DNA from 3 places in the Paenibacillus sp. EB106-06-01-XG199 genome. Region 1 is predicted to be linked to each of the others. Evidence: riboswitches for the same ligand, from Rfam matches in the RefSeq annotation. Region 1 holds a riboswitch; each other region holds the start of a gene.

Region 1 (4,363 bases):
ATTACAATTGATTACAAAACGGTAATTCTGCGCTTGTCCGCAAAAGAAGAGAGCGGGCTTGCCGCGCTAGAGTTCCGCCAGGCGCATGAATTTAACGAAGCTTTCGACAAAACGCGTTAGGCGCAGGAGAAACCGACTTATCATAGGAATAGATATAAAAATGCCCGTGCAAGGATGTCTGAATATCCTTTGTACGGGCATTCTGTATTTTTAAGGTCAGGTTTATTTCTTCTCTGCAAGCCACATGGCAACATTCGCAATCTCTTCGGGAGCAAGCTTATCCTTGAAAGACGGCATTTGGCCGCGTCCCTTCGTAACAATGGTGTAGATTTCTTCTGCGTTATGCTGGCCGCCTTCCTGCTGCAGACTAGGGCCTAGACCGCCCTGTAGCTGATCACCGTGGCAGGTAATGCAGCTTGCCTGTACAATCGCTTCGGCGCTGGTGGCATCCAGTGTGACTTGCGGCATCGTCGGGTTATTTTCTTCGGCTACCTCTGCTTTGCCGGGCAATGTGAACAAGAGCACTACCGCAAAGGCACAGGCTGCGAAAAACAAACCGCCCATGATCCATTTCTGCATCTTCATCCGTCCCCTCCATGTAAGCTGCTTCCTACATTATATAGGATGGTGAAGCGTTATCATAGCATTTGTGTCAAAAAAGTGGACGATTTCAACACTAAAATTTTCAATTTAATGGAACGTTATGTTGTTTATCATAGACCATGCAATAAAATGGCTTATTTCCGGTTGGAGTAAGGCGTTCATAAGTATCCGTGATCGTGAAGCCGCATTTTTGGTATGTTCGGATCGCCCGCTGGTTCCAGGTCAATACTTCCAAATCAATCTCCCGCCCGGGATACCGCTTTAGCGCGGCCTGAACGATGGCTTCCATGAAAATGTGGCCAAGACCGTGTCCGCAAAGCTCGGGGCGCATTCCAATACCCAGCCTGACGACACCCTCCATCGGAAACAACTGCGCAAAGCCGCAAAGGATGCCTTGCTCGTTGACCACGGAAACATACTGGTCCCTGCGGAGCTCTGGATCGCCAAATTCAATGCCAAGCGCCTCCATTTGGGACCAAGGCATCCATTCGTAAATATTATAAGGCGCTTTGTAATTCCATGCGGCGATGTCTTCAGCATGGCTGATCTCCATGGGAACCACATGGAATGTAACGGGGGAGCTAATCATAAGGCCACCGGCCTCCTTTCATAGGGAGCAACAGCACTAGCTATACCTAATTATATCCATAACTGGCCTGATTCGACTCAGAAATTTCCTGAAAGGCGGAAACTTGACAAAGTGGGAAAAATATTTTATGAAATGGAGGAAATTTGGGTAGATTTATGTTTTGCGGATATTGAGAGGGGTAAGTAATTTTATAGACAAAAAAAACAGGCCCCCTCCAGATTTCGGCAAAAATCATGGAAGAGTGCCCGTTTTACGACAACTTATTGCACGTCATCATTGTCTTGGGAATCAGAAGTAACGGATTGGTAAGCATCTGTACTCATGATACGTTTGGCGCCAACGTAACGGTTGACGTAGTAGCTGTCACTCATCGTGCTGATGGTTACACCACGGGAGGATGAAGCATGTGCGAATTTGCCCTCACCGACATAAATGCCGACATGGGATACACCTTTACCGCTGGTATTATAAAATACAAGATCTCCCGCTCTCAGATCGTCCCGGGAAATGGCGGTACCCATTTGGTATTGGGAACCGGATTGGTGTGGCAGATTGATACCGATCTTATCAAAAACGTACATTGTAAATCCGGAGCAATCAAAGCCGTTGGTCGATACACCGCCGGATACGTATTTACTTCCGATGGTCTTGTCGATGACTTTATCCATTTTGGAATCCGCGAAAGCGCTTCCTGCTCCGATGGTAAGCATAATGGAAAAGCTTAGTACTGCTGCTGCTAACTTCTTCTTCAAAAGTGAATACCCCTTCCAAATGCCTACGAGGTTAGCTTAAGGGTTCGGTTGAAGGTCCCCTATGACCCCTCTGTGAATAGGAGGTCAATTCACCCAAAATCGGTTCCCCCGTTTCCCTAATGGTTAGGGAACTCGGCATGACTGTTGATTAGGATTAGCTTGTTAACCAATACATGACAAAACCTTTGTAAAACCCGATTGAATAATTACAAAAATGTTACTAAAAACTCACTGCGATAATTGTAACAAAGACTTCGCCAGTTGGCAATCACTTAAAACATATTAATGCATAATATTTACGCTTTTTAAGAGTTGATTTTGCTAAAAAGGTCTTATATTTACACGCTGAGTAAGCTTTAACTTAGAATTGTTGGGATTTTTAGTAAAAAGGTGTTTCACAGGCCTCAAATACGTGTAAAAGGTAGAATAAGGAAGACAAAAAGGAAAAACCCGGAAATGATTACGGCAATAATCAGTTTCCGGATTTCTATAAGTTACAATTATTTATTGGAGGATGGAATTCCTGAGGGATGTCAATCGTAAGCGATAGCTTTGTAAGCTGTTGTGCTCATTACTCGTTTGGCTCCAACGTAGCGGTTGGCCCAATAGGATTGACTCATTGAACTGATAGTTACACCACGGGATGAAGAGGATTGGGCGAATTTTCCGTTGCCGACATAAATACCGACATGGGAGACTCCATTGCCAAGGGTATTGAAGAATACCAGATCGCCTGAACGGAGGTTACTCCGTGATACGGCGGTTCCAACGCTGAATTGTGCTTTGGAAGTGCGGGGCAAGGTAAGGCCAACGTTCTTAAATACATATTTGGTGAATCCAGAACAATCAAAGCCGGCAGTGCTTGTGCCCCCGGTTTTATATGTCGTTCCGAGTGTTTTTGTAATAACCGTATCCATTCTGGAGTCGGCGAAAGCGCTCCCTGCTCCAAGCGTGAACACCATCACCAGCCCTAATGCTGCTGCGGTGCATTTCTTCTTAAAATTATGACTTTTCAAAAGATGTACTCCTTCCAAGGCCTGCGAGGTTAGCTTAAGGATTCGGTAGAAGGTTCCCCTATGACCCCTCTAAAGCGAGATCAATTCACCCAAAATATGGTTCCCCCACTTCCCGGTGCCGGGAATTTGGCGTTTTATGCACCGAAACAGTGACGTGTCGACAAGGTTAAATGCTTAAAGGCACATTCATTTGCTTCAAATTAGTTTCAAAAGATTACAAAGTTGTTACTACTGGTACAGGCATCATTGTACCAGAGGATTTACAGTTTTGCAAATACCCTAAATCACGTTGTAACCAAAAGAAGAGTCCCGCCCTTTATCTGGGGCAGTGACTCTTCTATTATGCCAAGGGACTGGCGTTATTATTGTGGAAATGTTTTACTGCACCAAAGGTGATACTGCCCCGCTAGGCTCCACATTTTGAACAGCGTTGAGGGAAGCGGTGAAAATTGCCGGAACAGCAGTGCGGGCAGGCCTGGACAGAAAAGTGCGGTCACTCCAGAGAGCAGCAGCAGAAGCAGGCCGCCGGCGCCGAACAGTGCAGATATACAGGTGGAAGGGAGGATTACCCTCAGGCCAACCAGCAAGGAAGAAAACATGCCTGTTCCTCCGGTGAAGCCAAACTGCATGTACAGCAGCAGAATGCGGATCAGGTAGAAGTACAGGAGCCAGGCCAGAACATAAGGAACCAGTCTCAGCAGCAGAGTATAATCGAGAATACCGCTGAGGAGAAGCCCATACATTTTGGGGAGAAGCCAATACAGCGGTGTTGCGGCCAGAAGCCATTCCGCTAGACTGAACAGCAGTACGGGGAGTCCGTAAAGCTTCATTCCGGGAAAAAAGAACATTCCCCGCTCCCCTTTGCGCTCCTGGTGCAGCTCATGCAGCAGCCCTGCGCGGATAAAGGGGGAGCATAGCAGCCGTAGCGCTGAGAGGGCCAGCAGCAGCCAGAGCCAGCGCAGCACCCCGGGGTCTGTGCTAAGTGCAGTCTGTCCTTCGATATAATACAGCAATCTGCCTATTCCGCTGCCGCCGGCGTGTGTATCGGGATAACGGAGCAGCACCGGGATGAGGGCTGACCTGACGAATCTGTACAGGAAATAGCCCCAAAGCAGCCGATAGATAAAAAGCAGAATCAGAATATAAAATTGCTCTTTCATGCTGTACCAGCCGCGAACTATCGATCTTTTCACAATCCTTCACCTCACCAGACAAGAGTTCCGAGCAGGGTTTCAAGCAGCTTCGTTACGCTAAGCGTCCAGCGGGAGAGCGTCTTTCGCTCCAGCTCCGCCAGTCTAAAATTGTTGAGATGCTTACTCTCCAGCAGAATGGAGTGCTCCGGATCAATCTCTGCAGACAAAAGAGGCGCTTTGTAGGCTAGCTGAAAGGTGGTTTCCTTCTCT
Region 2 (4,363 bases), on a different contig from region 1:
AAACTGGATCAGTGAAGGCTTATGGTGTATGTTATTGAATAAGGAGTGGTAATCTTGAAAAAAAACAATCAAATCCCCGCGATACTCGCAGCTTCAATTCTGCTGATTCTGCTCAGCAGCATGCTTAAGCCGGAGGGCTCTACCCTGCTGGGTGTGCTGCAGACGTTAATGCTCGGAGTGGGCTTGCTGGGCTGCTGTACAGCGGCCTGGAGATTCGCCAAAGGCGGCAAGGGCAAGAGCTGAGTATAAATAGAAAAGGCCGCGGCATTATGCTGCGGCTTTTTCATGCGCTTCGACAAGTTGCCCATTACATCAGCGGAGATAAGAGAGGGGCCCACAGTGCTTCTTTAATCTATGTGAGCAGCTATACAACAAATAAATTTGCTTCAGGCCGCAATGTTTCTAACCGGCACATTTGCTCGCGCACATGTCTCAGCCGGGTTTTCAGCACCGGCACGCTTTGCTCAAGAATGGTGCTGATTGCAGGCAGGGGCAGCAGCATGCCGTACCATAACACCTGGACAATCTGATCCTCCCAGGCTAATCCATTGGAAACAAAGAGGCTGCACTCCTCCGCAGCCCGGGAGCACTGCTGAATGCACTCCCGGTAGGCAACCAGCGAGAAAGGCTGCGGTATGAAATCATCATGAAGGTACCGGGTGTAAAGCTCAGTGAAGGTCTTCATCGCAGTCTTTTCCGCAACGGCACCCTCTCCCAGCAGCAGACTGGTGAGTGCATAAATATTTCCGGTGTTCTTTTGGACATATTCCGCAAACTCGCTGGCAGCTGTCCATTCCGGGGATAATGGGTCTGGCATGTCTTCACGTTCCTTCCTGAATAAGAAATTATAAGATGGAGAAATAAGCGATGGATCTGTCCATTAGCTCGGCTATGTCCGGTTCCTGCCAGCTGCATTTATGCAGCAGGGAACTTGAAGGTTTATAGTACATCCGTCTGAAGGGGGGCGTACCGCCGGCCCCGGCTGTACGGGAATAGGGGACCATTTGCAGATGTGACGTGACGACCTTGCCTTGCAGCTTGGCTTTTAAATCCAGCAGGGCCGTTTGCACGATTTCTTGCTGATCTGGCTCCCACTGCGCACCTAGCTGCTGTACAATTTCTATGGCTTCTTCCAGCCTGTGATTGCGTATACTTCTCAGGAAGCTGCTCCATTTAATGACGTCAAAATGATCGCCTTCCGCAGACAGTATCCCCGCTCCCCAGCTGCACCCAGCCTTGCACGTAAGCTTCAGCACACCATACCGGCATTTGCCGGACGACTCCGTGGCCTGATGGAATGGCCAGGGGGCATCGAATACAAACACTTCTATACGTAACAGCCTGCGCTGGTTCATTTCGTTTTCCCTCCTACCCATTTATAAGCTGCAGCCTCAGCACAAAAAACCGCAGCAGAGGAGGACCTCTGCTGCGGTTTTGGTACAGGCTTAAATACACCTGGCGCAAAAACGTGGCGGATCAAGGTTCTCTCTAGTCGCTTACGGGGTTAGCTGTCGGATTCGGACGGTGAGAGTCGCCCTACCTAATGAGACCACAGTCTCCTTCGGATTCACCCCAAGAAAGATTCTTATCTTCCAGGTAAGGCCCCTGCGGGCCTGATGGTTCCCCCGTTTCCCGCATTGCGGGAATTCAGCGTTTATATCGCATTTCGTGCATTGGATTCAAACCGAATCATACTCTTTTCGCATGAGCTTTGTAAAAAGGAAAAAACATTCTTCTGAGCCGAATTTCAGGGAATTCTGGCAAAGGAAACGGTAGGATGTGCTAAAAGGGTGTTTATCAACGGTTTTCGGCTTTTTATCTCGTTCATACGACTGCTTTTGATTTAGGGTGATCAGAGCATAAAAGGCAATTTGCTCAACATCGGGTGAATATAATCACAATGCTGAATGCTTTTTCGCAAATCGCTGATAAGCCGAGTAAATAAGAGGAATGATGAGATTGAGGCTTAAGTAAGCGCTACCTGATCTGGTTTGGGTTTACTAAATGCATTATTTTGGCAGGTTTGGCGGTTTACAAGGTCGTGATCGCCAGAGTATGATTACTTCTGTTTACTACACAATCGAATACGCAGTCCGCTTAATTTCCGTTATGGAAAGCGGGGGAACCAACAATCGGCAGCCGATGTGAGAGTCGGAGCCGGTTATGGGGTGAATCCTGTGAAAGTGCGAGAGAATGCTCGCATGGATACAGGTAGGGCGACTCTCACTGCCCGAATCCGACAGCTAACCTCGTAAGCGTATTAGAGAGGATGAGCACAATGTGACCGTTAATTGGACCACAGAGGGAATTCCTTTGTGGTTTTTTGCTGTGTTCGTATGGCAAATGAATGGAAGTCCTAAGCCGGAGGAGAGGAAGATATGGCGAATTCGGAAGAATATGTACTCATTAACGCTCCGACTAAAGCGGGGGAGCATTTTATCAAAATCTTAAAGTTTAGAGGCTATAAGATCGCAGGAATCGCCAACAATGCGGCGGAGAAGCGGCGTCTGGAGGAGCTGGGAATCGAGGTCAATCTCGTGGTGGATACACATCATCAGAATACATGGTTCCGCCCCTCTTTTCCGGTAGGCAGAGTATTTCTGTTCGAGAGCAGTGTGACCTTATGCTGCCGGTATATCCAGATGTGCCGGACCTGGACGACAAAGCCAATATACGTAATTACGACTTCGATGAATCCCAGACTGGTCTATAAAGGGCTTGGAGCGGATTCCGTCATCTATTCCCACAGCGGAAATGTCTCTTTTCTGGCGGATGTCTCAACGAATCCAGGATAAGGCCAAATAAAAGGGCAAATAAAAGGCATCCCCTGGACAGAGGTCCAAGGGGATGCCTTTTTCAAAATATAAGTATTCATATGCTTCATGCTATAAATTATTCAGCGGTTGCTCCAATAAGCTCCTTAAGCTCGGAAACATTGAAGCCCTTGACTGCGCGGCCTTCGTACACGGTAACAGGCACACCCATGAAGCCCAGCTTCTCGACTTCTTCCTGATACACTGTACTTGTCATAACATCACGCACCTCGAAGCTAACGTCTTGCTCGGTCAGCCACTGCTTCACTTGATTGCAGTCGCTGCACCCTGTGGTGGAATAGACAATTACCGGCTGGCTCATTGGCTCACAGCTGCCTTGATGGCGTCCCGGGTGATTTTCCAATGGGAGGTGTTCCAGCGGACTTCGCCGTCTTCCAGGAGGAAGATCTGCGGAGATTCATGTTTGATCCCGAAATCTTCGGCAATCTGATTGGACAACGGACGGTCTTCAATCACATGGACAATGGCAGCTGGAGTCTCGGAGCCTTGCGCATAGGCTGTGAATTCCTCGTTGGCCTTGGCGCTGATCGGGCAGGTAGTGCTATGCTTGAAAAGCAGTTTTTTACCTGGTTGCGCAACATATTGCTGCAGTTCTTCCAGAGTATGAAGTTGTTGGATAGACATCGGTATCTCACCTTCCTATAAGTACTTGTAACTACGATTGTAACATAGTTCAAAATTAAATCAAAAAGGAAGTTAGAGCACCCCTTTCAGCGGAATTACAGTCCCATGAAGGACGTTGAAAAAACGTGACTGCCATGCTAATGTGAGAGAGATGCCGCGTGTATCCTGAAGAATCGTAAAGGGTGTGTCCATAATCATGAAAAGGGTTGCTTTTGTTACCGGTGCTGACCGTGGTTTAGGTTTTTTTCTGGCAAGCTGGCTTCTAGAGAACAAATATTCCGTATTTGCCGGTCAGTATATGAAGGAGTCGGAATCGCTGGACGCACTGAAAAAGCAGTACCCGGACCGATTAACTCTGATCCCGCTGGATATCGGCGACCGTGAGAGTGTCAAGCAAGCGGCACGTAGTATTTCGGGCAGTACCGCTCATGTTGATATGATTATCAATAATGCCGGTATTATTCATAGAGCCGATGATGCCACGATGCTTGTTGATATGGACGATGAAGCCATGGCTCACATTTATAATGTAAACACGCTTGGTTCTTTGAGGGTCAGTAATGAACTGATGGGCCTGTTGATGCAGAGCAAGCAGAAATTGATTGTTAATATCTCCTCAGAAGCCGGAAGCATTGGCCGGAACAAACGGATTAATATGTACGGATACTGTATGTCCAAAGCAGCGCTTAATATGCAGTCCTCCCTGCTGCACAACCATTTGAAGGTGATGGGCGGGCAGGTTATGGTCTTTCACCCCGGCTGGCTGCAATCCTATATGAATGGTGAGAAGGCTCTGGAGGCACCTATTCCTCCTGAAGAGTCGGCGCGTAAGATTATGAATATCGTGCAGGGGCACAAGAAGTATATGGGTGAGGAGCCGGCTTATCTCGACCTGGACGGAAATG
Region 3 (4,363 bases), on a different contig from region 1:
GGATATACCGGCAGAGCCATGCCTTCAGGAAGCTCTCCAAACACCCGGCTCATTTTCTTCCATATCGGCTTGGTATTCAGTCCAAATGCCGAGAACATCGATACCGAAAGACTAACATTAGTGTACACCCTTCCGCAAATATTGCCGGACATCACATAATGCCCCGGAATAATATTGTACTCTTCATCCAGGGAGCGCAGGATAGACCAGGTCAGAGGAGTTAAGACACCGGAGATGGATTCGCCCACATTGGTATTGGTCCAGAGAAAATCACCAGCCAGCGAGTCGTTGATCTCGAATGTATTGCGGTTTCCCGGGTTCAAGGTCGTAACCGGTCTCGTCTGCAGGAGGTAGACCCGCCCCTTTGCGACCGCCCACTCGATATCTTGGGGAGCTCCAAGCTCCTTCTCCAGCCGGCATGCATACCGGTATAACTTGGCTGCATACCGCTTGAACTCACCCGGGCCTTCATATCTGCCCCGGTTCCTTGCCAGCGTGAAGGAATATGCGTCGCTCTCGCCTGAAACTAACTGTTCTCCCAGCCCATAGACATAATTCCCCGGCAGAACCGTGCGGCTGCCTGTTATGGGGTCAGCGGTGAACAGGACTCCGGAGATTTCCGAGTGAATCATCAGCTGCACGACAATGGCAACCTTATGGGAGGAGTCCATGTCCTGCATGGAGCTGTAGACTTGAACCCGTTCGCTATCCTTTGAGTGATACACCGTGTACATCGCTTCACGAATCTGTTCATCTGTTTCCACGTTCAACACCGTTTCGAATTCCCCGGCAAAAGATGCCTCCGCCGAATCTTCACTTAAAGCCGAAGATCTGACAGCAAATCGTGCATTCTTATGTATCATGCGGATTTTCTGCAACCTGGCTGCACTTTCAGTCCAAGCCTCTTCCTTTAATTTATCGCTTTCAAAGGCCGAAGGAAAGACAACAAATCCCTCCGGCACAGGATATCCCGCCTGAAGCATTCTGGAGAGCATCGCTCCCTTACCTCCTGCTTCGACATATTGCTCCGGGCTTAGCTCGGCGAATCCTCGGATCATCTGTCCCATATCCAATTGCTCCTTTTGATATATTTGAAACTTTATTTAATTTGATATTTAGTTTCATTTAATACTTTATTCCACTATTGTATTAAACGTCAAGCTTTACTTCATCTATCTAGGGCGTGTCTTCAAACCGCTTCCCCGTCAAAACCTGCTGCTGTATGCCCTAAGGAATCATGGGTACAGTGCCATTTTCTGATCACACGCGGAGAAAGGCGTTTCGCCACCAGGTAGTTTTTTCGGTGGAGGCTTACGTCTCGGTGTTTCAAAGACTTCACTCTTCTTTCGAAGGCTTGTGTGTGCGACTGGAAAGTGTATTCTTGGCTCTGAGTACAAACGGACCGAGTTGCACTTATTTGGGGCTTTTATCCTGTTACAGGAGGAACGGACTCCAGCGCAGTTATTTCTCCCTGATGGACGTTTTTAAAGAGAATGCAGAGCAGTAAGGTCGCCTGGGTCCGCAAAAGAGAATAAACAGGGATTTTACTCTCCAGAGCTCTTCCAATTTGAAGACATGCTCTAGTTGATTAATTCCGTCAACAAAAAGGGTGTTCTCAGCAGTTATGAAATGGCTGCTAAGAACACCCTCGTTTGGTGAACAGGATAAACATGAGCACTTGGTGCGAATACTCCGCGACCGGACCGTTGGTCCAATCACTGTGTTCCACACTTTTTTTGAACTTGTTTTGCAAAATATATCAATGGTTCCGATAGGTAATATCTAGCCCATCGAGATATTAACATTCCAGAAGGAGGTTGTCTTATTTCAAGTCATGAACAAGATCAGCCTTCGGAGCTGCAGGAACAACTCACCCTACTCAATTTTTTGCTGATTTGGCTTGGTCCTGTATCCCTTGCCGCGGGCAAGTTTAGCTTTGACTTTTCAAAACTTCCTGGGTTATACTTTACCTACGCTTAATTTCCAGCCTTTGGCAGGAAAGCGGGGGAACCAGTCTTTTGGGGCGAATCATTCACAGAATGTAGGGTACCATCTTACCCGAGTCCGTCAGCTAACCTCGTCAGTAGTGGATGGGTCTGCTTTTTTAGGTATATTCATAACCAGAGACCCTTGCTAAGGGTCTCTTTTTTGTATTCTCATGACCCTGCTGGCAGCAGTTTGGCTATCGACCTCAAGGCTCCCTTTTTTCTCACACTATGAGACCAAGGAGAGATGCAAGTGCAAAGGGTAAGGTACATAACGGATATCAACAAGGTTGCCATGCTGTCTGAAACGGAGAAAGAAAAGCTGAAGGAGATCACCGGCAAATTTGCCTTTCGGGTCAATGACTATTATCTGTCGCTGATCGACTGGGACGACCCGGGTGATCCGATCCGCAGGCTCGTCATTCCAAGTGAAGGTGAACTTGAGGAGTATGGCTGCTGGGATGCATCCGATGAGGGAATGAATTATGTAGTGCCGGGATGTCAGCACAAATACAGAACAACGGCCCTCCTGATTGTCTCCGAGGTGTGTGGAGCTTACTGCCGCTACTGCTTCCGCAAGCGCCTGTTCCGCAATGATGTGAAGGAAGCACAAACCGATGTGGCTCCTGGGCTGGAATACATCAGGAATCATCCAGAGATCAATAATGTGCTGCTTACCGGCGGAGACAGCCTGATTCTCTCTACCTCTAAGCTGCGCTTCATCATCGAAAGCCTGAGATCTATTGACCATGTGAAGATTATCCGGCTGGGCTCCAAAATTCCCGTATTTAATCCCATGCGCATTTATCAGGACGAAGAACTGCTGGAACTAATCCGTACCTATTCATCGGAGGACAAACGCATTTACGTCATGGCGCATATTAATCATCCCCGGGAAATTACGCCCGAAGCCAAACATGCATTCAGAGCACTCCATAATGCCGGGGCAATCGTGGTTAATCAGACGCCGGTGCTGAAAGGCATCAACGATGATGCGGCGGTACTCGGAGAACTGCTCGACCGGCTGTCCTGGGCCGGAGTCACTCCCTATTATTTCTTCGTGAACCGGCCCATTGCCGGCAACCGCGAGTTCGTTCTGCCGCTGGAGCGTGTCTACAACATTGTTGAGGAAGCCAAGGCCAGAACCTCAGGTCTGGGTAAAAGAGTCCGTCTATCCATGAGCCACTCCTCCGGTAAAATCGAGATACTGGCGATTGAAGACGGCAAGGCCTATCTGAAATACCATCAGTCCAGAGCGCAGGAGTACGGCAAATTCATGATCCTGGAATGTCCACCGGATGCGGAATGGTTCGATGATCTTCCCGGCAGCGAGAAGCACTGGACCCACCCTACTTCCACTTCCCAGATCCCGCAGCTCCTATAAAAGCCAGCACAGTCCCCTTGTATCAGCATCGGGACTGTTTAGCGTGTTTACCGGCTATTCCATCCCCTGTGAGAACAGCTTGCTGATGAGCGCTCTCCGGCTGGAAACGCCGGTCTTAGAGAAGATGGATTTCAGGTGATCCTGTACGGTGTACGCAGAAATATGCAGCGACTCTGCCAGCTCCTTAGTGGATAATCCGCGGGAGAGCATCTCGGCCAGCTGCTTCTCCCTCGCGGTCAGCTGGCAGGCATCGGCCAGCAGCCGGAAGATCTCCGAGGACTTGGCATAGACAAAAGCAACAGCCAGCTCCGTCTTCTTGCCGCTGCCTTCAAGCCTGCTGGCCGTAACTGTCAAGTATGCCCCATCCTCGACGCGCAGGCATAATTTCGCCTTCGAAGGCAACCCTCCTGGTTCCGTATTCTCACCAAGTGCCCGCAGGCATACGGCGTTGACCGGCCGGGGGAGAACACCGTGATCCAGCCGTTCCAGCTGCTGCAGACGGTTCAGCCAATATTGAGCCGCACTGTTCGCGCTGACCGGAAGCAGCTGGTCCGTCAGAATCATGATTCCACTGTCCTCCGGTGCGGTATCCATCCGTCCCAGAGGGGGCTCGGAGGCATAGCTGCGGAGTGCGCCGGCAATCAGCGGAACAACAGATGATATCACTGCACACTCGTGCTCTTGAAATGGAGGTTCGTGCTGCGACCGGAACAAGGTTAAGAACCCCCAGCAGCCACCGCCTTCAACCAGCGCAGCCCGGAGCTCGTCGCCCAGGCCCGCAGGCTGGAGGACGTTGCGGTAACGTTCACTCCGCCCGGGCTGCCCTTCCGTTACACCACTTAAACAGGCGACCGGCACTGCCGCAGCGGCCAACTGCTCATATTTCATATAATCCTCATGCAGATATTCGTATTCAAACAGCTGCGGGTGCAGATCCTCAAGACCCCGCTCTGTGATCGCCCCGGTGGACAGCAGCGTATGCGGGTCCACGGTA

What was found. A riboswitch is a leader RNA that binds a small molecule or an ion and turns the genes downstream of it on or off. The one in region 1 is predicted to bind cyclic di-AMP.
Region 2: it holds a riboswitch for cyclic di-AMP, as region 1 does, so the genes downstream of both, AC3WT9_RS23790 (hypothetical protein) here and AC3WT9_RS33740 (C40 family peptidase) in region 1, are expected to answer to the same signal.
Region 3: it holds a riboswitch for cyclic di-AMP, as region 1 does, so the genes downstream of both, AC3WT9_RS09430 (KamA family radical SAM protein) here and AC3WT9_RS33740 (C40 family peptidase) in region 1, are expected to answer to the same signal.

The regions. Positions count from the first base shown of each region.
Region 1 covers NZ_JBYTDQ010000021.1:27,655-32,017, reverse strand. Annotated here, with positions in the region: gene AC3WT9_RS33755 (4a-hydroxytetrahydrobiopterin dehydratase) at 1-120, shown strand, start outside; gene AC3WT9_RS33750 (c-type cytochrome) at 223-579, opposite strand; gene AC3WT9_RS33745 (GNAT family N-acetyltransferase) at 686-1,192, opposite strand; gene AC3WT9_RS33740 (C40 family peptidase) at 1,453-1,944, opposite strand; cyclic di-AMP (ydaO/yuaA leader) riboswitch at 1,950-2,092, opposite strand; gene AC3WT9_RS33735 (C40 family peptidase) at 2,478-2,906, opposite strand; cyclic di-AMP (ydaO/yuaA leader) riboswitch at 2,964-3,102, opposite strand; gene AC3WT9_RS33730 (hypothetical protein) at 3,323-4,153, opposite strand; gene AC3WT9_RS33725 (M1 family metallopeptidase) at 4,165-4,363, opposite strand, start outside.
Region 2 covers NZ_JBYTDQ010000007.1:110,981-115,343, reverse strand. Annotated here, with positions in the region: gene AC3WT9_RS23805 (hypothetical protein) at 55-243, shown strand; gene AC3WT9_RS23800 (hypothetical protein) at 365-817, opposite strand; gene AC3WT9_RS23795 (hypothetical protein) at 846-1,355, opposite strand; cyclic di-AMP (ydaO/yuaA leader) riboswitch at 1,480-1,663, opposite strand; cyclic di-AMP (ydaO/yuaA leader) riboswitch at 2,085-2,273, shown strand; gene AC3WT9_RS23790 (hypothetical protein) at 2,379-2,795, shown strand; gene AC3WT9_RS23785 (glutaredoxin family protein) at 2,893-3,135, opposite strand; gene ytxJ (bacillithiol system redox-active protein YtxJ) at 3,132-3,458, opposite strand; gene AC3WT9_RS23775 (SDR family NAD(P)-dependent oxidoreductase) at 3,655-4,363, shown strand, end outside.
Region 3 covers NZ_JBYTDQ010000002.1:754,923-759,285, forward strand. Annotated here, with positions in the region: gene AC3WT9_RS09425 (PEP/pyruvate-binding domain-containing protein) at 1-1,067, opposite strand, end outside; cyclic di-AMP (ydaO/yuaA leader) riboswitch at 1,964-2,101, shown strand; gene AC3WT9_RS09430 (KamA family radical SAM protein) at 2,233-3,369, shown strand; gene AC3WT9_RS09435 (helix-turn-helix transcriptional regulator) at 3,424-4,363, opposite strand, start outside.